DNA from 2 places in the Streptococcus downei MFe28 genome. Region 1 is predicted to be linked to the other one. Evidence: predicted binding sites of a transcription regulator. Region 1 holds the regulator's gene; the other holds the start of a gene.
What was found. The regulator HrcA, encoded in region 1, represses chaperone genes, less so after heat shock. The targets are predictions, from matches to a motif close to TTAGCACTCNNNNNNNNNGAGTGCTAA.
Positions count from the first base shown of each region.

Region 2: DYE66_RS09925 (ATP-dependent Clp protease ATP-binding subunit) is a predicted target of HrcA. The motif match lies at 3,227-3,253, and genes of this name have one in related genera.

Region 1 is NZ_UHFA01000002.1:572,955-584,960, forward strand. It holds gene DYE66_RS02805 (histidine phosphatase family protein) at 1-469, shown strand, start outside; gene DYE66_RS02810 (M15 family metallopeptidase) at 462-1,232, shown strand; gene DYE66_RS02815 (glycoside hydrolase family 73 protein) at 1,388-1,972, shown strand; gene hrcA (heat-inducible transcriptional repressor HrcA) at 2,132-3,166, shown strand; gene grpE (nucleotide exchange factor GrpE) at 3,188-3,739, shown strand; gene dnaK (molecular chaperone DnaK) at 4,109-5,935, shown strand; gene DYE66_RS10765 (hypothetical protein) at 5,953-6,195, shown strand; gene dnaJ (molecular chaperone DnaJ) at 6,411-7,550, shown strand; gene truA (tRNA pseudouridine(38-40) synthase TruA) at 7,774-8,520, shown strand; gene DYE66_RS02845 (bifunctional hydroxymethylpyrimidine kinase/phosphomethylpyrimidine kinase) at 8,513-9,274, shown strand; gene DYE66_RS02850 (ECF transporter S component) at 9,264-9,743, shown strand; gene DYE66_RS02855 (TIGR01440 family protein) at 9,743-10,306, shown strand; gene DYE66_RS02860 (mechanosensitive ion channel family protein) at 10,469-11,317, opposite strand; gene tig (trigger factor) at 11,742-12,006, shown strand, end outside.
Region 2 is NZ_UHFA01000002.1:2,063,058-2,075,063, forward strand. It holds gene DYE66_RS09900 (amino acid ABC transporter ATP-binding protein) at 1-81, opposite strand, end outside; gene DYE66_RS09905 (amino acid ABC transporter permease) at 78-770, opposite strand; gene DYE66_RS09910 (hypothetical protein) at 1,058-1,645, opposite strand; gene DYE66_RS09915 (DUF1797 family protein) at 1,708-1,938, opposite strand; gene argF (ornithine carbamoyltransferase) at 2,167-3,141, opposite strand; gene DYE66_RS09925 (ATP-dependent Clp protease ATP-binding subunit) at 3,352-5,649, shown strand; gene DYE66_RS09930 (NUDIX hydrolase) at 5,863-6,315, shown strand; gene DYE66_RS09935 (DUF1827 family protein) at 6,380-6,682, shown strand; gene ileS (isoleucine--tRNA ligase) at 7,012-9,807, opposite strand; gene DYE66_RS09945 (DivIVA domain-containing protein) at 10,288-11,151, opposite strand; gene DYE66_RS09950 (DivIVA domain-containing protein) at 11,298-11,486, opposite strand; gene DYE66_RS09955 (YlmH family RNA-binding protein) at 11,498-12,006, opposite strand, start outside.

The DNA of each region.
Region 1 (12,006 bases):
AGAAACCATTCCTTACAAGCGAGATAAGCGCATCCGCGAATGGTGTTTCGGTAGCCTGGATGGTGGTTACGATGCCGAGCTCTTTAATGGCGTTATTCCGCGGGTCTTTGACAAACCGGTGGAAGAAATGACCTACCAAGATATGGCAGAGGCCATTATGGCCGTTGATACAGCTGGTTGGGCTCAACCTTGGGAAGTGCTTAAGGACCGCATTATTTCAGGTTTTACCGATATTGCCAAGGAAGTTGAAAGCAAGGGTGGTGGCGATGCCATCGTGGTTAGCCACGGCATGACCATTGCCACTCTTATGGGGCTTATTGACCCTAGTCAGCCAAGGAGTCTGGCTTTGGATAATGGCAGTATCTGTCAGCTAACCTATGAGGATGGGGACCTCCATATTGAAGCCATCGGAGATATGAGCTACCGCCATAAAGGACGGGAAATTTTAGAAAAGGAAAGAAATGAATAAGCGGACCAAGCAATTTTTGACGATTTTTTTTGCGGTTTTAATCCTTATTTTTGGCTTTGCCTATTTCCATGATAAAAAGGCTAGCCAAGAGGCTAAGGAAAGTGCTGGTCAGACGACAAAGAGCAAGCAGCTGGCAAGAGCTGATGCCAACTCCTCGTCTGATGCGGCTTCCTCAAGCTCGGACTCAGGATTGCCAGATGTTTCCAAGGACGACTGGCAGTTGATTCTGGTCAATCGTGATAATGTTACTAAGGAGCTTAACCCAGACCTAACAACCGTTGATAATATCAAGGTCGATGCTCGGATTGCCGATAATGTCAAGGAATTTCTGGCAGCCGCTCAGAAGATTGACAGTAGTGAGCATCTGATCTCCGGCTATCGCAGTGTTGCCTATCAAAAGGAACTCTTTGATAGTTACGTCAAACAAGAAATGTCCAATGACCCTAGTTTGACCGAGGAGCAGGCCCAGGAAAAGGTCAAAACCTATTCGCAACCAGCTGGAGCCAGCGAGCATCAGACCGGGCTAGCTATCGACATGAGTACTATTGATAGCCTCAATGAAAGTGATCCTAATGTGGTTGAACAGATTAAGGAAATTGCTCCAGATTATGGCTTTGTCCTTCGCTTCGAAAAGGACAAGAGTGAGTCAACCGGTGTTGATTACGAAGATTGGCACTTCCGATATGTCGGCAAGGCCTCTGCCAAGTATATGACCCAGCATAACCTGAGCTTGGAAGAATATGTCGCCCAATTGAAAAAATAAGAGATCAGAATTTCTCGCAACCTCTGTAAAACTCGAATATAGAGATGAAGTGTCTAAGGGCTTTTTATAAAAATCTCTAGCCCACTTACAAGTTAATGTAGGTTGCTATTTCCAATTAACCCACATAGACGTCGCAATTAGAGAGGAAAATAAAGATGCAGTCAAGGCTAAAGTTTCGGCCTTTCATAATGGTCTTTGGGCTCATTCTGGCCCTTGTCCTTTTACCGCTCCTGTTAAATATGAGAACCAAGGCAGCCAATACGAAGGTGACAACCAGCTATAGTCAGGCTTCCTTTATCAAGGAGGTGGCACCAGTTGCCCAGAAGTTGTCCAAGGCCTATGGGGTTAAGGCTTCGGTGCTGATTGCGCAGGGGGCCCAGTCGACCGACTACGGTTCCAATTTATTGGCCGTTCGCTACCATAATTATCTGGGAGTCCTAGCCCAGCCTGGTGATCCGAAAATCGTCTTGACCACCCAGTCCTATGAAAAAGGCAAGTGGCAGACGGTTAAGCAACCTTATAAGATTTATAAGGACTGGCAGGATAGCCTCTATGATTATATGGAGGAAATTAGTTCAGGCTATTGGGGCAAGCAGCTCTACACAACTTTGGCTACTACAGAAGAATATACGACGGCTGCTCGTGCCCTGCAAAAGGCAGGGGTGGACACTGACCCTGAGTATGCCAACAAACTAATTGCCATTATTCAGGAAAAAAATCTAACCCAATATGATGGTTAAGGGATGTATTTAGAGGAATAGATGAATTAGCACTCTTTAAAAAAGAGTGCTAATTTTTTGAGTTTTCCTCTTGACAGGTCATTTTAGAGCGGTATAATAGAACCATGAATTAGCAGTCGATGACTTAGAGTGCTAATAGAATGAACGGAGGTCGCTGAGATGATAACACAACGGCAAAATGATATCTTATCCATCATCGTCGAACTGTTTACCCAAACTCACGAGCCCGTTGGTTCCAAGGCCTTACAGTCCTATATTTCTTCCAGTAGCGCTACCATTCGTAATGATATGGCAGCTTTGGAAAAAGTTGGGCTCCTAGAAAAGGCCCACACTTCTAGTGGTCGTCTCCCCAGTCGGCAGGGTTTTCAGTACTATGTCAGCCACCTTCTTAATTTAGAGCGGGTTGACGAGGGGGATGCCTACCAGGTTATCAAGGCTTTTGATTTTGAATTCTTCAAGTTGGAAGATGTTCTTAAAAAAGCTAGTGATGTCCTGGCCGAGCTGACGGCTTGCACGGCGATTACCCTGGATGTGGAACCTAGCAATCAGCGCTTGAGCGCATTTGATATTGTCAAACTCAGTCATCATGATGCCCTAGCGGTGATGACCTTTGATGATTCCAATACGGTTACCAGCCAATTTGCCATTCCTAAGAATTTTCTTGATGAGGATCTCTTGGTGCTCAGTCGTTTAGTAAGAGAGCGCTTCTTGGGGCAAACCGTCATGGAAATCCACTATCGGATTCGAACGGAAATTCCCCAGATTGTTCAACGCTACTTCAAGACGACCGATAATGTTTTGGAACTTTTTGAGCATATTTTCAAGGAAATGTTTGTCGAAAAGATTTTTCTTTCGGGAAAGGAAAACTTGCTCAAGTATTCGGATGATCAGACCTATCGGCTCATGGATAAGATCCAGGAATTGGCCCTAATGATTCGGCAACAGTTCCATGAGGAAGAAGCCTATGTGATTAGGTTGGCTGATGAAGATAAGCAAGGGTTTGAGGCTCTGAGTCAACTCTCTTATAAGTTTTTGATTCCTTATCGGGGCTTTGGCAATTTGACCTTGTTGGGACCTGTAACCATGGACTATAAACGCTCCATGGGACTCCTGAATATTGTCAGTCGGGTCTTAACCATAAAGTTGGCCGATTTTTATCGCTATTTGAGCAGTAACCATTACGAAGTCAATTAGACTCTTTGAAAAGGAGGCATTATGTCAGAGGATATTAAAAAAGAAGAAAAAGAGGAAGTGTCCCAAGAGGCTCAAACTTCTGAAGCGCAAGAAGAGCAGGAGGCACAAGAAAAAACTCCCGAGGAGCTCTCTGAAAAGAGTGAATTGGAAGTAGCCTTGGAGAAGGCCGAGGATTTTGAAAATAAATTCTTACGAGCTCACGCTGAGATGCAAAATATTCAGCGACGGGCTAATGAGGAACGCCAACAATTGCAAAAGTATCGCTCACAAGACCTAGCCAAGGGTGTTCTTCCTAGCTTAGATAACTTGGAGCGGGCCTTGGCCGTTGAAGGTTTGACGGATGATGTCAAAAAAGGGATTGGAATGGTGCAGGAAAGTCTCCTGCAGGCCCTGAAGGAAGAAGGAGTCGAAGAGGTCCCTGTGGAGAGCTTCGACCACAACTTCCACATGGCCGTTCAAACCCTGCCAGCGGATGATGACCATCCAGCTGACAGCATTGCCCAAGTTTTGCAAAAGGGCTATCAGTTGCATGACCGCCTACTTCGACCAGCTATGGTCGTGGTTTATAACTAGCCCATGTTCTTGCTTGCTAAGCGAGTCATCCGCAAAGGCCAATCGCTCTGGCGAATGGCCTAGGCACCTTACTCATTTTCCACACGAATAGTAACGATTGGTATAGAAAATGGCCTAATTAGCAACCCTAACTTGTCCGCAACGACATAAAACTAGGAAAAAGGAAAAACGGCTCACAAAAGAGAACGAAGTGAGCCTGAAACAATATTTTCCGCCGTGGTGACAACCTCAGAATAGTATCTATTCTGAGGTAGGGGAACTTTGAGACTTTAGGCTCAAAGTTAAGGTATGAGACACCGAAGGTGACTGTTACCGTCCCCACCACCTAAGGAAAATATTAAATTAAAAAGTAAACAAGAGGTAAAAAACATGTCTAAAATCATTGGTATTGACTTAGGGACAACAAACTCAGCAGTTGCAGTTCTTGAAGGAACTGAAAGTAAAATTATTGCCAACCCAGAAGGTAACCGTACAACCCCTTCTGTTGTCTCCTTCAAAAACGGTGAAATCATCGTAGGTGATGCAGCCAAGCGTCAAGCAGTAACTAACCCAGATACCGTTATCTCTATCAAATCGAAGATGGGGACTTCTGAAAAAGTTTCTGTAAACGGTAAGGAATATACCCCACAAGAAATCTCAGCTATGATTCTGCAATACTTGAAGGGCTACGCTGAAGATTATCTTGGTGAAAAAGTAGAAAAGGCTGTTATCACAGTTCCTGCTTACTTTAACGATGCTCAACGTCAAGCGACTAAGGACGCTGGTAAAATCGCTGGTCTTGAAGTCGAACGGATCGTCAATGAACCAACTGCAGCTGCCCTAGCTTATGGTCTTGATAAGACTGAAAAAGATGAAAAGATCTTGGTCTTTGACCTTGGTGGTGGTACCTTCGACGTTTCTATCCTTGAATTAGGTGATGGGGTCTTTGACGTATTGGCAACTGCCGGTGACAACAAACTCGGTGGGGATAACTTTGACCAAAAGATTATTGACTACCTAGTTGACGAATTCAAGAAAGAAAACGGTATCGACTTGTCAAACGACAAGATGGCTCTGCAACGCTTGAAAGATGCGGCTGAAAAAGCTAAAAAAGATTTGTCAGGTGTGACCCAAACACAAATCAGCCTGCCTTTCATCACTGCTGGTGATGCTGGTCCTCTCCACTTGGAAGTTTCCCTTTCTCGTGCGAAATTTGATGATTTGACCCGTGACCTCGTTGATCGCACCAAGACCCCAGTTCGTCAAGCCTTGTCTGATGCTGGTTTGTCCCTGTCAGAAATTGACGAAGTTATCTTGGTCGGTGGTTCAACACGTATTCCTGCCGTAGTTGAAGCTGTTAAGGCTGAAACTGGTAAGGAACCAAATAAATCTGTAAACCCTGATGAAGTGGTTGCCATGGGTGCTGCTATCCAAGGTGGTGTTATCACTGGTGATGTCAAAGACGTTGTCTTGCTTGATGTTACCCCATTGTCTCTCGGTATTGAAACCATGGGTGGCGTCTTCACTAAACTGATTGACCGCAACACCACTATCCCAACCTCTAAGTCTCAAGTCTTCTCAACTGCCGCTGATAACCAACCAGCCGTTGATATCCATGTTCTCCAAGGGGAACGCCCAATGGCAGCGGACAACAAGACCCTGGGTCGTTTCCAATTGACCGATATTCCAGCCGCTCCTCGTGGTGTGCCACAAATCGAAGTTACCTTTGACATTGACAAGAACGGTATCGTTTCTGTTAAGGCTAAAGATTTGGGTACTCAAAAGGAACAACACATTGTCATCAAGTCTAACGATGGTCTCAGCGAAGACGAAATTGAACGCATGATGAAGGATGCGGAAGCTAACGCTGATGCTGATGCTAAACGCAAGGCAGAAGTTGATCTTAAGAATGAAGTTGACCAAGCTATTTTCTCAACTGAAAAGACCTTGGAAGAAACCGAAGGCAAGGACTTCGATGCTGAACGTGATGCTGCTCAGGCTGCTCTTGATGACCTCAAGAAGGCTCAAGAATCAGGCGACACTGATGACATGCGTGAAAAATTGGGAACCCTTAACGAAAAGGCCCAAGCTCTAGCCGTTAAGCTCTACCAACAAGCAACTGCTTCACAAGGAGCAGAAGGTGCAGACCAAGCTAACGATGCTAATTCCAAAGATTCAGGCGACGACGTCGTAGATGGTGAGTTTACTGAGAAGTAAGATGTTGAGGTATTAATATGAACGATAGAATTGAATTGGAACTCATCTCTGATGAAACACATGAAAATGGTACATATGATGAGAGAGTGAGAACTTATAAATGTCCTTGTGGAGAAGGAACTGTTGTCTGGTCTAAAGACCGTCCGAATGGCAGTGGTTACGGCTATCAAGCAACTTTTTCAGATGCATTTTGCTATTGTGACAATTGTAAAGCTAAATATGATGTTAGCGAACGGAAAGGCTATGCGACTCCGCTATAAATCATAAAGTATGGAAATCCAGAGGTTGCAACCCAGCCTCTATTTTTCGGTAAGAAACGAATTGGAACGGAAATTTCTGGTTCTTTCTTTTACTAAGCTAGAAAGGAACTGAACCCGACCTAAATTCTCGGAAAAAAGAGAAATCAGCTTAGGAGCATCGCTCCGTCGCCTGATTTCCTATTTTTCAGTCGAATTTTACGGTCTTGGTATCTTACATGAACAATACAGAATATTATGACCGTCTAGGTGTCTCTAAGAATGCTTCTCAGGATGAGATCAAGAGAGCCTATCGGAAATTATCTAAAAAGTACCACCCCGACATTAATAAGGAAGCTGGGGCGGAGGACAAATATAAAGAAGTCCAAGAGGCTTATGAAACGCTGAGCGACGAGCAAAAGAGGGCAGCCTATGATCAATACGGTGCAGCGGGAGCTAATGGTGGCTTTGGCGGCGGTGCAGGCGGCTTCGGTGGTTTTGATGGCTCCGGTTTTGGTGGCTTTGAAGACATCTTCTCAAGCTTCTTTGGAGGCGGTGGGGCCAGCCGTAACCCTAGTGCCCCTCGCCAAGGGGATGACCTTCAATATCGCCTCAACCTTGAATTTGAAGAAGCGATTTTTGGTGCTGAAAAGGACATCACCTATAACCGTGAAGCCGAATGTGAAACCTGTCATGGCTCAGGAGCTAAGCCAGGAACCAGTCCAGTTACCTGTAGTCGCTGTCATGGTCAAGGGGTTATCAATGTTGATACCCAAACACCTCTGGGCATGATGCGTCGCCAAGTGACCTGTGATGTCTGTCACGGTACTGGTAAGGAAATCAAGGAACCATGTAACACCTGTCATGGTACTGGCCATGAAAAGAAGGCTCACAAGGTTTCTGTTAAGGTGCCTGCTGGTGTGGAAACTGGTCAACAAATTCGCCTGCAAAATCAAGGGGAAGCTGGTTTCAATGGCGGTCCTTATGGCGACCTCTTTGTCATCATCAATGTCCTGCCCAGCAAGAAGTTCGAGCGTGATGGCTCAACCATCTACTACACCCTCAATATCAGCTTTGCCCAGGCAGCGCTTGGTGATACCGTAGAGGTGCCAACTGTTCATGGTGCTGTTGAAATGACCATTCCAGAAGGAACCCAAACAGGTAAGACCTTCCGTCTCAAGGGCAAGGGTGCCCCTCGTTTGAGAGGCAATGGCCAAGGTGATCAGCATGTGACCATCAATGTTGTGACCCCAACCAAGCTTAATGAGGCTCAAAAAGAAGCCCTCCTGGCCTTAGCGGCAGCTAGTGGTGAAAATAGCATTCAACCTAAGAAAAAAGGCTTCTTCGATAAGGTCAAAGATGCCTTTGATGGCGAATAGAATCATAAAGTAAGGAGCAGATTAGGGGTCTGCTCCTTTTTTGGCGCTAAATTTACTGGCATCAAGACTCAACTTCTGCTTGACGGCCCTGAGCAAACTCTTGGGCTCATCTCCAAGTAGGCTATTAGTTCTGTCGCTTATGCCTTGTCTGATAAAATCTGTCTGGGGACAGATTCCTTCTTTTTCTCTGGGCAAGCCAAATATATCATGCTAAAATAGGGCCATGGTAAGATATAAGGCTATTATTTCCTACGATGGAACCCTCTTTGCTGGATTTCAACGCCAGAGCAAGGAGCGATCGGTTCAGGAGGAATTGGAAAAAACCTTAGAGCGACTAAATAGTGGCAATCCTGTCAAGGTGCACGGGGCTGGTCGAACTGACAGCGGGGTTCATGCTTATGGACAGGTTATTCATTTTGATTTGCCCCAGACCCGTGATGAGGAGAAGCTTCGCTTCGGTTTGGATACCCAGTCCCCTGAGGATATTGATGTGGTAAGCGTTGAGCAGGTCCCTGAAGTTTTTCATGCCCGCTACAACCCCCACAGCAAGACCTATGAGTTTTTGGTGGATACGGGCCGTCCTAAGAATCCCATGATGCGAGCCTATGCCACCCATTTTCCTTATCCAGTAGACTTAGGAGCCATGCAGGAAGCCATAGCTGATTTGCTTGGAACTCATGATTTCACGGGATTTACAGCCTCTGGGACTTCGGTAGAAAATAAGGTCCGAACCATTAGCCAGGCCAAGGTTGAACGTGATCCCAAAACGGGTTTTCTGGTCTTCACTTTTTCTGGGAATGGTTTCCTCTATAAGCAGGTCAGAAATATGGTCGGTACCCTCTTGAAGATTGGCAATGGTCGAATGCCGGTCAGTCAGATTAAAACCATCTTGGCGGCCAAGGATAGAAATTTAGCTGGCCCTACAGCAGCAGGCAATGGCCTTTATTTAAAGGAGATTACTTATGACTAAAAAGATACTTGCGATTTCAGGTAACGATGTTTTTAGCGGTGGCGGTCTCTACGCCGACCTGACCACCTATACCCTCAATGGTCTGAGGGGCTTTCTGGCGGTGACCTGCCTGACGGCCATGACCGAGCAAGGCTTTCAAGTTTTTGCGACGGATTCCCAGGTTTTTCAGGCTCAACTGGATAGCCTGAAAACGATTGATTTTTCAGGAATTAAGCTGGGCCTCCTGCCTAATGTTGAGGTCGCTGAGGCAGCCCTAGCCTTCGTCAAGTCCCATGACAGCCTGCCCATCGTCTTAGATCCGGTTCTTGTTTGTAAGGAAAAGCACGATGTGGCCGTTAGTGCCCTGCGAGATGAGCTCCTACAATTTTTGCCTCATGTCACTATCGTGACCCCAAATCTGGCGGAGGCAGAAATTCTTACAGGCCTTTCTATTAAGGGGCTTGAGGATATGAACTTAGCAGCTAAGCAGCTCTATGACATGGGAGCCAAGGCGGTTATCGTTAAGGGCGGTAAGCGTTTGGATTCAGATCAGACATTGGATGTTTTTTACGATGGAAAAAGATTAGAGGTTCTATCTGCACCCCTGTCAGACAAAAATAATGTCGGGGCTGGTTGCACCTTTGCCTCTAGTATTGCTAGCCAACTGGTTTTGGGGAAAGAGCCATTTGAAGCTGTCAAATTGGCCAAGGACTTTGTCTATCAGGCAATTTTGCATTCGGATGATTATGGGGTGGTGCAGGCCTATGAGAAATAATCGGACAAGCCAGCTGACACTTTTAGCTCTATTGACGGCTCTGAGTTTGGCTTTGGGTTTTGTAAATATTCCAACCCTGACAGGCTTTTTAACCTTACTTGATACAGGTATCTTTTTTACAGCCCTTTATCTGGGGAGTCGTTCGGGTGCCGTGGTTGGTGGTCTATCAGCCTTTCTTTTGGATTATCTCCTAGGCTATCCCCAGTATATGATTTTTAGTCTCCTAGCTCATGGCCTTCAGGGTTATTTTGCCGGTTGGACTGGCGCTCGTCGTTATATTGGTGTGGTTCTTGCTAGTCTTGCCATGGTAGGGATATACATTCTAGCTGCCCTGATTCTTGGCTTTGGTTGGGGAGCGGCTCTTGCTGGTATCTGGGGCAACCTCTGCCAAAACCTCTTGGGCCTCCTTCTAGGGGCAATCTTTTATCGAGCCTTTAATAAGGCCTTTCCGAGAAAGGGAGGAAGCTAATGGATTTGCAACTATTAGAAAAGAAAACGCGGGCTATCGTTAAGGACATCTTGGATCGCTCAGCCATCAAGAAAGGGCAAATCTTTGTTTTGGGCCTCTCTTCAAGCGAGGTTGCAGGTGGTCGTATCGGTCAGAATTCTAGTCTAGAGATTGGCCAGGTCATCGTTAAGACCATTCTCCAAGAGACCCAGGCCAAGGGAGTCCACCTAGCTGTCCAAGGCTGTGAGCACCTCAACCGCGCTCTGGTTGTCGAAGAGGCGGTAGCAGAAAGCAAGAATTTGGAAATTGTTAATGTCCTGCCTAGTCTCCATGCGGGCGGTAGTGGTCAATTAGCCGCCTTTGACTATATGGAAAATCCTGTTGAGGTCGAAGAAGTAACAGCCCATGCTGGTCTTGATATTGGCGATACCTTTATCGGCATGCACGTCAAGCGAGTCCAGGTTCCCTTGTTTCCTCTTGAGCGAGAGTTGGGTGGAGCTCATGTCACCGCCCTAGCCAGTCGGCCTAAATTGATTGGGGGAGCCAGGGCCAAGTATAAGGCAGACCCCATTCGTAAGAATTGAGTATCGTCAAAAGCGAAATTCTCTAAGGGGACAGCAAGTCCATCCTTTGTTTTTAAACTTGCTTCGCCCGTTTAAACTACTTGGTTCGTTAGCAAACCTCAAAACTTGATATAGCTTTCAGGTTCTGATTTTAACATCGTTTAAAAAGAGTTGGGCAGGAGCTCAACTCTTTTGTCTTGGCAGGCTATGAGTATTGGGTGTTGGTAAGCTGATGTCGGCTTTGAGCAGGGCCTCTTGATAGAGGCGATAGAATTGCGAATAAATCTTGGCCTGTTGACCATTTTGGACAAAGATGTCAACTCGAAAGATAAATTGGCCGTTAGTGGCTGTGCGTGGGCCCAGAACATTCGGGACACCAACGATTTCTGGGGACTTAGGGACCTCAGTTTCGTTAACGTCTTTGATGATTTGGGTCACCCTGTCCAGATTTGTTGAGGCATAGATGGGAATGTCAATCTGGGCTCGCATATCGCCACGTGATTTATTACTAACTAATAATATTTCCCGATTGGGGATGAAGTGCAGGGTCCCATCAAAGTCACGGATTTCAGTGGTTCGAATTCCTACGCTGGAGACAATACCAGAGACTTTATCTACTGTGACAGAGTCTCCCACATCAAATTGTCTCTCAATCAGGATGAAGAAACCGTTAACCAAGTCCGACAGGAATCCTTGAGCCCCAAGCCCAATAGCCAAACCAGCAATTCCAGCACCGGCTAAGAGACTGGAAACCGGTAGACCTAAGATCGCGAGAATCCAATAGATGAGTAGGAAGTAGAGGAAATAGTCCATAACATTATGAAAGAGCCTGATTAATGTCTTTCGCCTGCCTTCAGTCTGGCCCAAAAGCCTTGGAGAATGGCTAAAGAATTTATCAAAGGCCCAGTTAGCAATCTGTTTGCCAATGATAAAGGCAAAGATAAGCAGGACTAGTTCGATGGCCTTAGCCAGTAAATTAACAGCTAAATCCTCAAAATGGAGGGATTCCCAGTATTTGATTAAAATTGACATCGTCATTCCTTTCGAGGTTTCAGAGCTTTTGCCTATTCAAGGCGGAGGTTTTTATACGCAGTCTTCCAAGGTTACACATTTTTGTGGGTGAGGGCAAAGCCATCATAGGTGTTTGTCTCAGTTTTTCAGTTAGTCCACTATTATCAGTTGTGATGGAGTCAGGTTCAGGACTAGCAACTTCCAGAAGAAGATGGGTCACTACTACTTTGGATCTCTCAGTCCGCCAAGTGCACCCAATCTGAGATTTTTAAACGATAAAGGTGTCGCTGACTTTGCTTGGCCCATTTTTTAGACTAGTGACTCTTTTAGTCTAACAAAAAAACGGGAAGCTGCCTATTTTTTCCCTAGAATAATCAGGTAATCCTTTTAAAAAGCCTTTATTTATGATAGACTAAGGTGTATTACGATTTTTAAGGAGAAAAAGATGTCTGTATCATTTGAAAACACTGCTACAAATCGTGGCGTGCTTACATTTACCATCAGTCAAGAACAAATCAAACCCGCCCTTGACACAGCCTTCAATAAAGTCAAAAAGAATTTGAATGTCCCAGGTTTCCGTAAGGGTCATATGCCACGTGCGGTCTTCAACCAAAAATTCGGGGAAGAGGCTCTCTACGAAGATGCTTTGAACGCTATCTTGCCAGCAGCCTATGAAGCAGCCCTGGCTGAAAGTGGCCTCGATGTTGTGG
Region 2 (12,006 bases), 1.5 Mb from region 1:
GTCCAAATCAATCCCATTGAGGACTTCATTCTTACCAAAATATTTATGCAGATTTTTTATACTAATCAAGGTATCAGTCATGCTTTTTGTCCTTTCCCAAGACGATTTTCAAGCCACTTCTGACCAGCCGTCAGAACGGTTGTCAACATGAGGTAGTAGAAGGCTGCAAACAAGAGAGGTTCCAGCGGAACGTAGGTGGTTGCTAGAACAGTCTGAGCCCCATTCCAGAGTTCCATAATCCCGATAGTTTGCAAGAGGGAACTATCCTTAATGATGGTAATAAATTCATTACCCAGAGCTGGCAAAATATTCTTGAAGGCCTGGGGTAAAACCACATAGCGCATAGCTTTGGCTGGCTTAATCCCCAAGGAATAGGCCGCTTCCACTTGTCCCTTGGGAACAGCTTCAATCCCAGCCCGAACGATTTCAGAGATATAGGCCCCGCTGTTAAGCGAAAGGATGATAATCCCTGGAATCAGGCGGGAGAAGTCAAGCTCCACTGTTCCAAACCCAATGGTGGGAGCACTCTTAAAATTCATCCAGAGGAAGGCAATCATGATTTGCACAACCATGGGAGTTCCGCGAAAGACCCAGACATAAAAGCTAACTAGGTAATTTAACAGCTTGATATTTGAGCGTTTTGCTAGAGCGACTAGGACCCCTAGAATGGTCCCCAAAAAGACTACACAGACAGAAATCATAACGGTGACAAGGACACCGTAGTTGAAATAACCCCAATATTTGGGCAAGAAAGAAAAATCGAAATTCACAGATTTACTCCTATTTTAGATAGCCAAAGGCAGCTTTCTCATGACAATTAGTGGCTCACTTTCAAGGCCACCTTGTCAATAAATTTGTAAATTATTTTACCATAAAATGAATAATAATACAATATCATTTTATAATTTTCTGATTTTTCATTGATTCTTGTATATTTTTTGAAAAGGTCAGAGGACAGATAAATAAAAAGCCAATTGGAAGCCCTGCCAGGCTGGCAGAGACCTCCAATCAGCTTTTTAGGCGAGGCATAGTTATCGCTCCAATTATCTAAATTGCTTTAGAAAAATGGTGAGTTTTCCTCTTCTTCTGCTACAGACTTGTCAGTAGCTTGCTTACTTTGAGCAGGCTGACTAAGGCTACTATCAGTGCTTGACTGGCTACTGGTCACGGGCGCAAATGAGAAATCCATTCCGACAAAAAGGTTGACAATAGCTAGGGCTAGGCTGGCTGCTAGAAGAATGAGAAGTAGCAAGGAGAAAATGCCAGGTACTAAGACTAAACCAACCAGCAGACAGTAGCCCATTAGGAGGCTAGCTATGATGCCTAGACAAGAAGTTAGCCATTGCAAGACCTTATCGGTTCCCTTGATTTTCACGTATCGCATCAGATTAATCTGACCTAGAATGACTGTCAAGGCAAGGAGCCCACAGGCTATCAAGACCAGCCACTCACCGCCTTGCAGGCCTCCTACCTTCAAGCCTGTCCAGAGGAAGCTAAAAAGATTGGAATAGATGAAAGACTGGCGAGGGGTCGCCCCTATGAGAAGGACGAGAACGAGTGCTATAAACCCTAAGCTCGATGCGGTGTTCTTCATGATAAGGTAGGTTTGGTACTTACTGGCTCCTGAATTCGTATTTTCTGTCATAGTCTCCTCCGTTCACAGCAAAAAAATCAGACCACTAGGAGAGTCTGATTTTCTGATAATTCTTAGTAAAGCAGGTCATAGATTTCCATAGCAATCAAGTCAATGCTATCGAAAGTATAGGTTTCACGCGCTTTAACATCACGCAATGTGAATACTGGACCATTTTCAGGATCATTGGCAAAAGAAACTTCCGCAACGACTTGGCCATCACGCTCGAAATTCCTTTTCAAATTACCCCCATCTGTCGTCATCAAATTGAGACGATCAATGATTCTCACCAAATGTGATTCCATGTAGATTCTCCTTAGCTAAGCACATGAGGGTGGGAAAAATTTCCCCCATAACTACTTTATCCCCTTGTGCCTTTTATCTTTTAATCAGTCTTATTTTACCATAAACTAGGGAAATGAGATAGGTCAAAGCCTTAAATAGGGAAATTTATCTCTTAGAAGTTACCCATTTTACTGAAATTCGATAAGCAAGGTCTCCATTAGCCTAGAAAGAATTTCTTCTGGTAGGACCTAATCCTCTTGATAAGATTGATAGATAATGGCCTTGATAGCATGCATGCGGTTCTCTGCCTCTTGGAAAATAACGGGGCTGTACTTCTGGAAGACCTGATCAGTAATCTCCAGCTCACTATAGCCATACTTGTCGTAAATTTCTTGACCAATACTAGTGTTGAGATCATGGAAGGCTGGCAAACAGTGCAGGACGATGAGGTCGGGATTTTGTGCCAAATCTAGCAGACCTTGGTTGACTTGGTAGGGGAGGAGCCAATCAATCCTTTCCTTGAAGTCCACATCTTCCCCCATGGAGACCCAGACGTCGGTGTAAATCATATCCACACCCTTGACTGCTGCAGGATCTGCAGTTATCTCTAACTTGGCTCCACTATTGTGCTTCTTGGCCAAATCAAGAACCGCTTTTTCTGGTTGCAGGCTTTCTGGGGCAATAATGGTACAGTTGACCCCTAAAATAGCCGAAGTAACTAAGAGGGAATTAGCCATATTATTGCGACCATCTCCAACATAGGCAATGCTGAGGCCTTCTAAACTACCGAAATGTTCCTTGAGTGTCAGAAAGTCGGCAATCATCTGGGTGGGATGCCAGCTGTCGGTCAAGCCATTCCAGACGGGGACACCAGAATACTTGGCCAGGGTTTCGACATCCTCCTGCTTAAAGCCCCGATATTCAATGCCATCAAACATGGAGCCTAGGACCTTAGCCGTATCCGCCACAGACTCCTTCTTGCCCAGCTGGGTTTCTCCAGCCCCCAGATAGGTCACATTCATTCCCAAGTCCTGTCCAGCAACCGTGAAGGCTGACCTAGTCCTGGTTGAGGTCTTCTCAAAAATCAGGGCAATATTGAGCCCCTCTAAATATTTATGCGCCTGCTTCTTCTTTTTGAGGGTTTTAAACTTGGCAGCTGAATCAATCAAGCCTAGGAGCTCTTCCTTTGTGAAATCTATCTCTTTTAAAAATGATTTAGCCATATCTTTTTCCTTTTTCTGAATTTTTATACAGTTATTCTACCTTATTTTGCGGAAATGTCAAGACGTTTTTGTATTTTATTCACTTTTAGCACTCTAGCTTTTCATCTGCTAAAAAAACAATCTTTTTACTTGCTTTCTATAGTTTGAGTGTTATAATAACACCATAGATTTTGACCATTATTGACTATCGGTCGAGATCGGAGGTTTCCTATGTTATGTCAAAATTGTAAGCTCAATGATGCGAGCATACATCTCTATACAAATGTCAACGGCCAGCAAAAGCAGATTGATCTCTGTCAAAACTGCTACCGGATTATGAAGGCTGATCCAGAAAATATTCTCAACAGTAATTTAACCAGCCAAAATCCTCAAAGCCATCAAAACCAATCCATGGATTCATTCTTTGACGATTTCTTCGGAGATCTCAATAATTTCCGTGCCTTTAACCCAGACCTACCAAATTCTCCCCAATCACAGGCGGGACGCAATGGTGGCGATGGTGGTAACCGAGGCGGTAATAACGGCGGTGGCAATCAGGGCCGCAGACCGCAAGCTCAGCCCCAACAAGCCCAAGGTATCTTGGATGAATTTGGAATCAACATCACTGATATGGCCCGTAGGGGCGACATTGACCCTGTAATCGGCCGTGACCAAGAGATCGTCCGAGTTATTGAAATTCTCAATCGTCGGACCAAGAACAATCCTGTTCTCATCGGTGAGCCAGGTGTCGGTAAAACGGCTGTTGTTGAGGGCCTTGCCCAAAAGATTGTCGATGGCAGTGTTCCGCAAAAATTGCAGAGTAAGCAAGTCATCCGTTTAGATGTGGTCAGCCTAGTTCAAGGAACTGGTATCCGCGGTCAATTTGAGGAACGGATGCAAAGGTTGATGGAAGAAATCCGTCAGCGCCAGGATGTCATCCTCTTCATCGACGAAATCCATGAAATCGTCGGTGCCGGTGGTACGTCTGACGGTAGCATGGATGCTGGTAATATCCTCAAGCCAGCCCTAGCTCGTGGCGACCTACAGCTGGTTGGTGCCACCACCCTCAATGAATATCGCATTATCGAAAAGGACGCTGCCCTGGAAAGACGGATGCAGCCTGTCAAGGTGGATGAACCTTCCGTTGAAGAAACCATCACCATCCTCCATGGTATCCAAGCCAAGTATCAGGACTACCATCATGTTAAGTATACTGATGAGGCAATTGAAGCTGCGGCTCTTCTCTCCAATCGCTATATCCAGGACCGCTTCTTGCCTGATAAGGCCATTGACCTTTTGGATGAGGCCGGTTCCAAGATGAACCTGACACTCAATTTCGTTGATCCTAAGGAAATTGACCAACGCTTGGTCGAGGCTGAGAATCTCAAGGCTCAAGCCACTCGTGAAGAAGACTTTGAGAAGGCCGCCTACTTCCGCGATCAGATTGCCAAGTACAAGGAAATGCAGTCCCAGCAACTGGATGAGCAAGATATTCCTGTCATCACCGAAAAGCATATTGAGGCTATCGTTGAAGAAAAGACCAATATCCCAGTCGGTGATTTGAAAGAAAAAGAACAGTCCCAACTGGTTAATCTGGCAGACGATCTTAAGTCTCGGGTTATTGGCCAAGATGACGCTGTTGATAAGATTGCCAAGGCTATTCGTCGTAATCGTGTCGGACTCGGTGCCCCAAATCGGCCAATTGGAAGCTTCCTCTTCGTTGGACCAACTGGTGTCGGTAAGACCGAGCTGTCCAAGCAACTAGCTATTGAGCTCTTCGGATCAGCTGACAGCATGATTCGCTTTGATATGTCCGAATACATGGAAAAACATGCCGTGGCTAAATTGGTCGGAGCCCCTCCAGGTTATGTTGGTTATGAAGAGGCTGGTCAGTTAACCGAAAAGGTTCGCCGCAACCCCTACTCCCTTATCCTGTTGGATGAAGTTGAAAAGGCCCATCCCGATGTCATGCACATGTTCCTGCAAGTTCTCGACGATGGTCGTTTGACCGATGGCCAAGGTCGGACCGTTAGCTTCAAAGACACCATCATCATTATGACTTCAAACGCCGGTACCGGTAAATCTGAAGCTTCTGTCGGTTTTGGAGCTGCCCGCGAAGGTCGGACCAATTCCGTCCTTGGAGAATTGAGCAACTTCTTTAGCCCAGAATTCATGAACCGTTTCGATGGTATTATTGAATTCAAGGCTCTGAGTAAGGACAACCTTCTCCATATCGTCGACCTCATGTTGGACGATGTCAACAAACGCTTGTCCAGCAATGACCTTCATTTGGAAGTTACCGACAAGGTCAAGGAAAAATTGGTTGACCTCGGCTATGATCCTAAGATGGGAGCTAGACCTCTACGTCGGACCATCCAAGACCATATCGAAGATGCCATTACCGACTTCTACCTAGAAAATCCTAGTGAAAAGAACTTCAAGGCCGTCATGACCTCCAACGGTAAGATTAGCATCAAGGCTGCTAAAGTCAGCCAAGCTACCCAAGAGGAAAAGTCCCTTAAAGAATAGCCCTACCAAGAAGCCTGTCCCTAGCTAGAGACAGGTTTTTTAGCTTCCTATAGTAGAGACCTTATCACAAGTCCAGAAAAGAAGTTTTCACCTCTTAATTAGTAAAAAATTTCGGGCTATTAGGCGAACTTAGAAGATTTTCAGCCAAAGAAAATAATTAGTCTGCCTTCATGTGTTATAATAAACTCAAGAAATTAGAGACGAGGAATTCCTATGACCACTCCTACATTTGGCCAAAAAGAGGCAGGCAAGGACTATGTCGCCCGCTATGGGGTCTATGCCGTTATCCCTAATCCAGAGCAGACAAAAATCATCTTGGTTCAGGCACCAAACGGAGCCTGGTTCTTGCCGGGTGGTGAAATTGAAGCTGGTGAGGACCAGCTGTCTGCTCTAGAACGTGAACTGATTGAAGAGCTGGGCTTCAAGGCAGAGCTGGGTGAGTATTACGGTCAGGCCGATGAGTACTTTTATTCCAGCCACCGCGACACCTACTTCTACAATCCTGCCTATATTTACGAAGCAACCCGCTACACTGCCGTTGATAAACCTCTAGAAGATTTCAACAATCTAGCCTGGTTCCCTATTGACCAGGCTCTAGAAAAGCTAAAAAGAGGTAGCCACAAGTGGGGCATTGAGAAATGGAAAAAATCTCACAATTTTTTCTAACTCCCACTTTTTTCAAAAAATCGTGCTATAATATGACTATGCAAGGTTCACAAGGAGGTCTTCAATGAGACTAATAAACACAACGAGCAGCCACCCGTCGCTTGTTCGTAATCAGCTGCGCAATACCGATGCTGAATTAGTTGAAGTTTATTCTGCTGGTAACAGCGATGTCGTCTTTTCTAAAGCACCTGGTCACTATGAGCTCCTGATTTCGAATCGGCACCGGGCCATCAAGGATAGCGAAATAGAAACCATTCGCGAATTCTTTTTCAAAAGGAAAATTGATCCTGATATTATTATCCCTGATAAAATCAAATCAAGTCACACAGAAAAGTTGATTGAAATCTCAATTCCAACAAGTGCATAAAGACAAAGGCTACTTGGATAAGTGGCTTTTTTCTTTTGCCAGTTTATGATAGTCAAGAAAAATCAAAAGTCCTTGAGGGTAATGAACTTAGCGGCAGGACTTCTTGTACAGTCAGGGTAAGGTTAGCAGATTTGGCTGCATCTTGAACTTATTCAACCTTTGTGACACCGAGAGTTGGCCTTGTGCCACGTCCGATTACCCATGCCGTTACCTCGGGGCTTTCGATTTTCATTGAGTACAACGGTGGCAAGCTCTGATTTTTAAAAAGTCTAGTAAAAAAGCTTTACAATCCTGGCGGACTGTAAAGCTTTTTCTTATGATACAAGGTCTTATTTAGCCTTGACTTCAAAGCCTTGAGCAACGGCTTGAGGGAAATTGTTTTCGACAATATCCGCACAGTGGTCACAGATGGTGACGCCGTAAGAGCGTTCCTTGACCGTAACATCAGTCCGGCGACAACGATCACAAACCTGACCAGCAGCATGCTCAACCTTAAAGGCCACACCTTCAAAGCGAAGGGCATCTGCGGGTGCTTCTTCTTGGGAAATCGTCAGTTCTGAAACAATCAGCAATTGAGCCAGGTCGCTATTGAGTGCTGCCAAGTCCGCAGCTACTTCTGGGCTGGCGTAGACCGTCAAGTGCGCTTCTAGTGACTTACCAATAAGCTTGGCGTTACGAGCTTCTTCTAGAGCCTTTTGTGCCTGAGTTCGGAAAGTCATAAAGGCGTCCCAAGCTTCTAGCAGGCTATCCTGGTTAGCAAAGCTTCTTGCTTGAGGCATCTCAGCCAACTGAACAAATTCTTCAGCTTCATCTTCTAGGTAGGACCAGATTTCCTCAGAGGTATGAGGAAGAATAGGAGTCAAGAGTTTGGTAATCTTAACCAAGATATCATAGAAGACGGTTTGCATTTGCCGACGGGCCAAATTATCGGCTGCTTCAATGTAGACAACATCCTTGGCAAAGTCTAGGTAGAAGGCAGATAAATCTACCGTTAAGAAGTTGTTAACGGCCTTATAGACGTCCATAAAGCGATAATTTTCATAGGCTTTGGTAATAGTGGCAACCAATTGGTTGAACTTAACCATCATGTACTGGTCAACTGAGCGCAAGTCCTCATAGGCGACGGCTTGCTCCTTCTTGAAGTCACTGGTATTGGCCAAAAGGAAACGCAGGGTATTGCGGATCTTCCGATAGCTTTCCGAAACTTGGCCGAGAATTTCCATGGAAACCCGCACATCATTATCGGTATCAACAGAAGCTACCCAAAGACGGAGGATTTCTGCCCCGTACTGCTTGGCCACATCATTTGGCGAAATGATATTGCCCTTGGACTTAGACATCTTTTCACCCTTACCATCAAGAACGAATCCTTGAGAAAGGACTGCCTTGTATGGCGCATGACCGTTGACCGCCACAGAAGTGATAAGGGAAGAGTTAAACCAACCACGGTACTGGTCAGAACCTTCCAGATAAAGGTCAGCTGGATAGCCCAGACCTTCTCTTTGATTCATGACCCCGTTCCAAGAAGATCCAGAGTCGAACCAAACATCCATGATGTCGGTTTCCTTGGTGAATTGGCCATTTGGTGAACCAGGATGGCTGAAGCCTGCAGGAAGTAAGTCTTTGGCTTCCCAATCCCACCAGATAATTGAACCATGCTGGGCAAAGAGATCGGCCACATGGTCGGTAACTTCCTTGGTCATGATAGCTGTGCCATCTTCTGCATAAAAGATTGGCAGAGGTACACCCCAGGCCCGTTGACGGGAGATAACCCAATCGCCACGGTCCCGAATCATATTGTAGAGACGTGTCTTACCCCAAGATGGGAAGAAATCAACTTTTTCAATTTCATCCAAAATTTCTTGACGGAATTTAGAAACAGAGGCAAACCATTGAGGAACTGCCCGCCAGATGATTGGCTTTTTAGTCCGCCAGTCAAATGGATAGGAGTGGGTGATTTCTTCCTTGGCCAGAAGCAAATTCCCCAATTTTTCAAGGACTGTTGGCAGAACCTTGTCGTAGAATTGGCCTTGGAAATCAGGTCCAGCTTCCTCAGTCATGATACCACGACTGTCAACGGTGACAGAGATTTCCAAACCGTATTTGAGGCTGACATTATAGTCATCCTCACCAAATCCAGGAGCAGTATGGACGATACCAGTACCAGAATCAAGGGTAACATGGTCGCCGACCATGACAACTTCTTCTACTTGGCTATCCCAAGGGTGCTCAGTCGTGATGTATTCTAATTGGGAACCAGAGTAGCGCTCCAGCACCTTAAAATCAGACCAACCAAATCGTCCAGCCAAATCGTCCAAGAGTTCTTCCGCCACGACAAATTTGCGATCATCGCCAGCAACCTGAACACTCACATAGCTGAAGTCTGCGCCGACAGTCAAGCCACGAGAAGCCGTAATGGTGAATGGTGTTGTCGTCCAGACTACAATGTAGGTATCATTGTCCAGAATGCTCTTGCCATCCTTAACCTTATTGGCATAGTAAAGAGAGGTTGAAACTAGGTTGTGGTATTCGATTTCAGCTTCTGCCAAGGCAGATTCAGACGACCAAGACCAGTAAACTGGCTTAGCACCACGATAGATATAACCCTTGTCAGCCATAGCACCGAAAACTCGAATTTGAGCAGCTTCGTAGTCATGGGTCAGGGTGACGTAAGGATTTTCCCAATCAGCTGACACACCCAGACGCTTGAAGTCTTCCCTTTGTTTATCCACTTGGGAAAGCGCATATTCCTTACACATTTCTAGGTAATCAGCCCGAGGAATTTCTTTACGCTTAACGCCTTTTTTAGCCAAGACTTGCTCGATTGGAAGACCGTGGGTATCCCAACCTGGATTATAAGGCGCTCGGTAACCCATCATAGACTTAGAGCGGATGATAATATCTTTAGAAATTTTATTCAGAGCGTGCCCAACGTGGATATTTCCGTTTGCATAGGGAGGGCCATCATGTAAGAAGAAGGCAGGTTTTTTAGCATTCAATTCTTGACGCTTGCCATAAATATCTGCTTCCTCCCAAGCCGCTTGCCACTTGGGTTCTTTGTTGGGAAGTCCAGCCCGCATTGGAAATGCCGTTTTCCCAAGATTCAAAGTCTCTTTTAATTTCATAAAATAAAACACCTTTCATTGTTAAGTGAGTTTTCTAATCCTAGCTTAGCAAAAGTCTCATATCCGACAATGAAGACTAAACTTTCAGGCCTAACTTCTTTAGACCTGAACTGGCTTACAAGACGGATTAGAAAAATAAAAAGAGCCTTCGTCTGTGAAAGGACGAAAGCTCGTGGTACCACCTTAGTTCAGATGGCCTAGACTAGACCACCCCTCTTGTGACTATAAGGGGGTCACCCTCCTAACCTACTAATACTCTTCGAAAATCAAAATTTTCGGTCGTTAACTCACCTTGCCGTACTCCAGTACTGTCTTCGGTTCGTTGCCTTGGCTAATTTCGATTTTCATTGAGTATGAGGCTTCAGCTAGGAAAATAGGAAATGATAAGTCCTTCCTAAGAGATTACAGGTCTTCCACCATCGCCTGCTCGCTGGAAATATTAGGGAGTACTCGTGTTTTCCGATGGACTAAGGCCTTGCCCTAGTCTTGAATATTCAATTTGAAGGTTTGGGCTTCACCGCCAGCCAATTCAGTTGCTGACATTTCTGAAGTATCCTGAATGGTTATTGCAGGGTCAACCTGAGCCGTGCTATCTGCTGCAGCATCAATAGCTGCAGAGATTTCACCCAAGTCAAGCTTTTGGGTCTCTTCAAGAATGCGGTTGCTTTCTTCGACACGGCGTTGTAATTCTGCCATCTCAGACTCAGTAAATTGGCGAGTAGCATCATCAGTAGACTCAGGTTCAACTGCAGGAGTAGCTCCGGCACTAGTCAGTACTTGATTATCATCCAAAACTTTTCCGACAACTTCCTTGAAGGCTTCGTCAGAATTTTGTAAGTAGACAGCCGTTGGTTGCAAGAGCTCATTCCACTCTTGTGAATTAATCATATTCAACTGGCCTTCAATGGTACTGAGCAAGCGTTGATGGAAGACCCGACTTTGACGCTTGAGAGCTTCAGTTTCGATAGCCACTGCCTTCGCTTCGTCTGTAGAGTCACGCAGAATCTTATTAGCGCGAGCCTTGGCTTCATCAATCAATTGGTTAGCATCATAGTTGGCCTTGCTGAGCAGGTTAGTCGCCTGCGTATTAGCTGAGAATTTAACCTTTTCGGCTGTTTCTTGAGCCAAGATAACTGATTGACTGAGGGATTCCTTCATTTCATCGAAGTAAACCAGTTTTTCCTCAAGGGTTTTAATCTTTGCTTCTAAGTCCTTATTCTTACGAGAAAGATCTTCAAAATCATCTACAAGATCATCAAGGAATGCATCAACTTCGCGTTCATTGTAACCGCGGAATTTTGTGTGAAAAGTTTTGTTTTTAATATCGAGTGCTGTTAGTGCCATGTCACCCTCCTTATTTATTTTTTCTTAACCTTTACAGGTTGCTATCCTAAACTAGTCTCACTCGTTTTCACCAAGTGGTTCAACCCATTCTCCCAATTCAGGGTGACCCCAAAGGGAAACTAAGTTTAACTAGTAACGACTTCCTTCTAAAGAAGAAAATCGTCGTCTTTCTTTTCCAATGCTCTGACTCTTGACCGAAGCTCATGAATTTCCCGATCTCTCTCGTCCAATTCATGTTCGATGATGTCTAAAAAGTCATCCACTTCATCTTGCTTGTAACCACGAAAACTCATCTGGAAAACTTTTTGGGCAACATCGTTAGCGCTCAAGGCCAAAGCTAATCTCCTTATTTTTTTGCGTACTTTCTTATGGTCAATTTGTGCTTTTTGTTCTTAGATAGGCCATTGTCCCGAAAGACTTCAAAGCGACCATAACCTCGAACGCTCACCAAATCCCCCAACTCCAGCAGTTCTGCTGGCCTGGTTAGCAGGCCATAATTGAGCTTGACTTTCTCATGCTCAACTAGCTTACTTGCTAGGCTTCTAGAAAGTTTGAAACTCGAAGCTATGACCTTATCCAGTCGCATACTAGAAACAAGTATATCAACCTCTTTAGCATGATTCACCGACTCAAGCAAGTGACTCCAAGGAACCTTGGTAATTTTTACAGCAGCTCGGCCAATTTTATTGACCGAACTAAAGTAGGCAACCATGGAATCCTTTACCAGAATCTGCGCCCGATTGTCAGCTAGAATAATATCCCCAAAGACAGACCGCTCCAGCCCCAGCTTATTGATGAAACTCCCCATGATTTGGGAGTGAGTCAGGTGGTTGAATTTAGGATTGTAGCTGATTT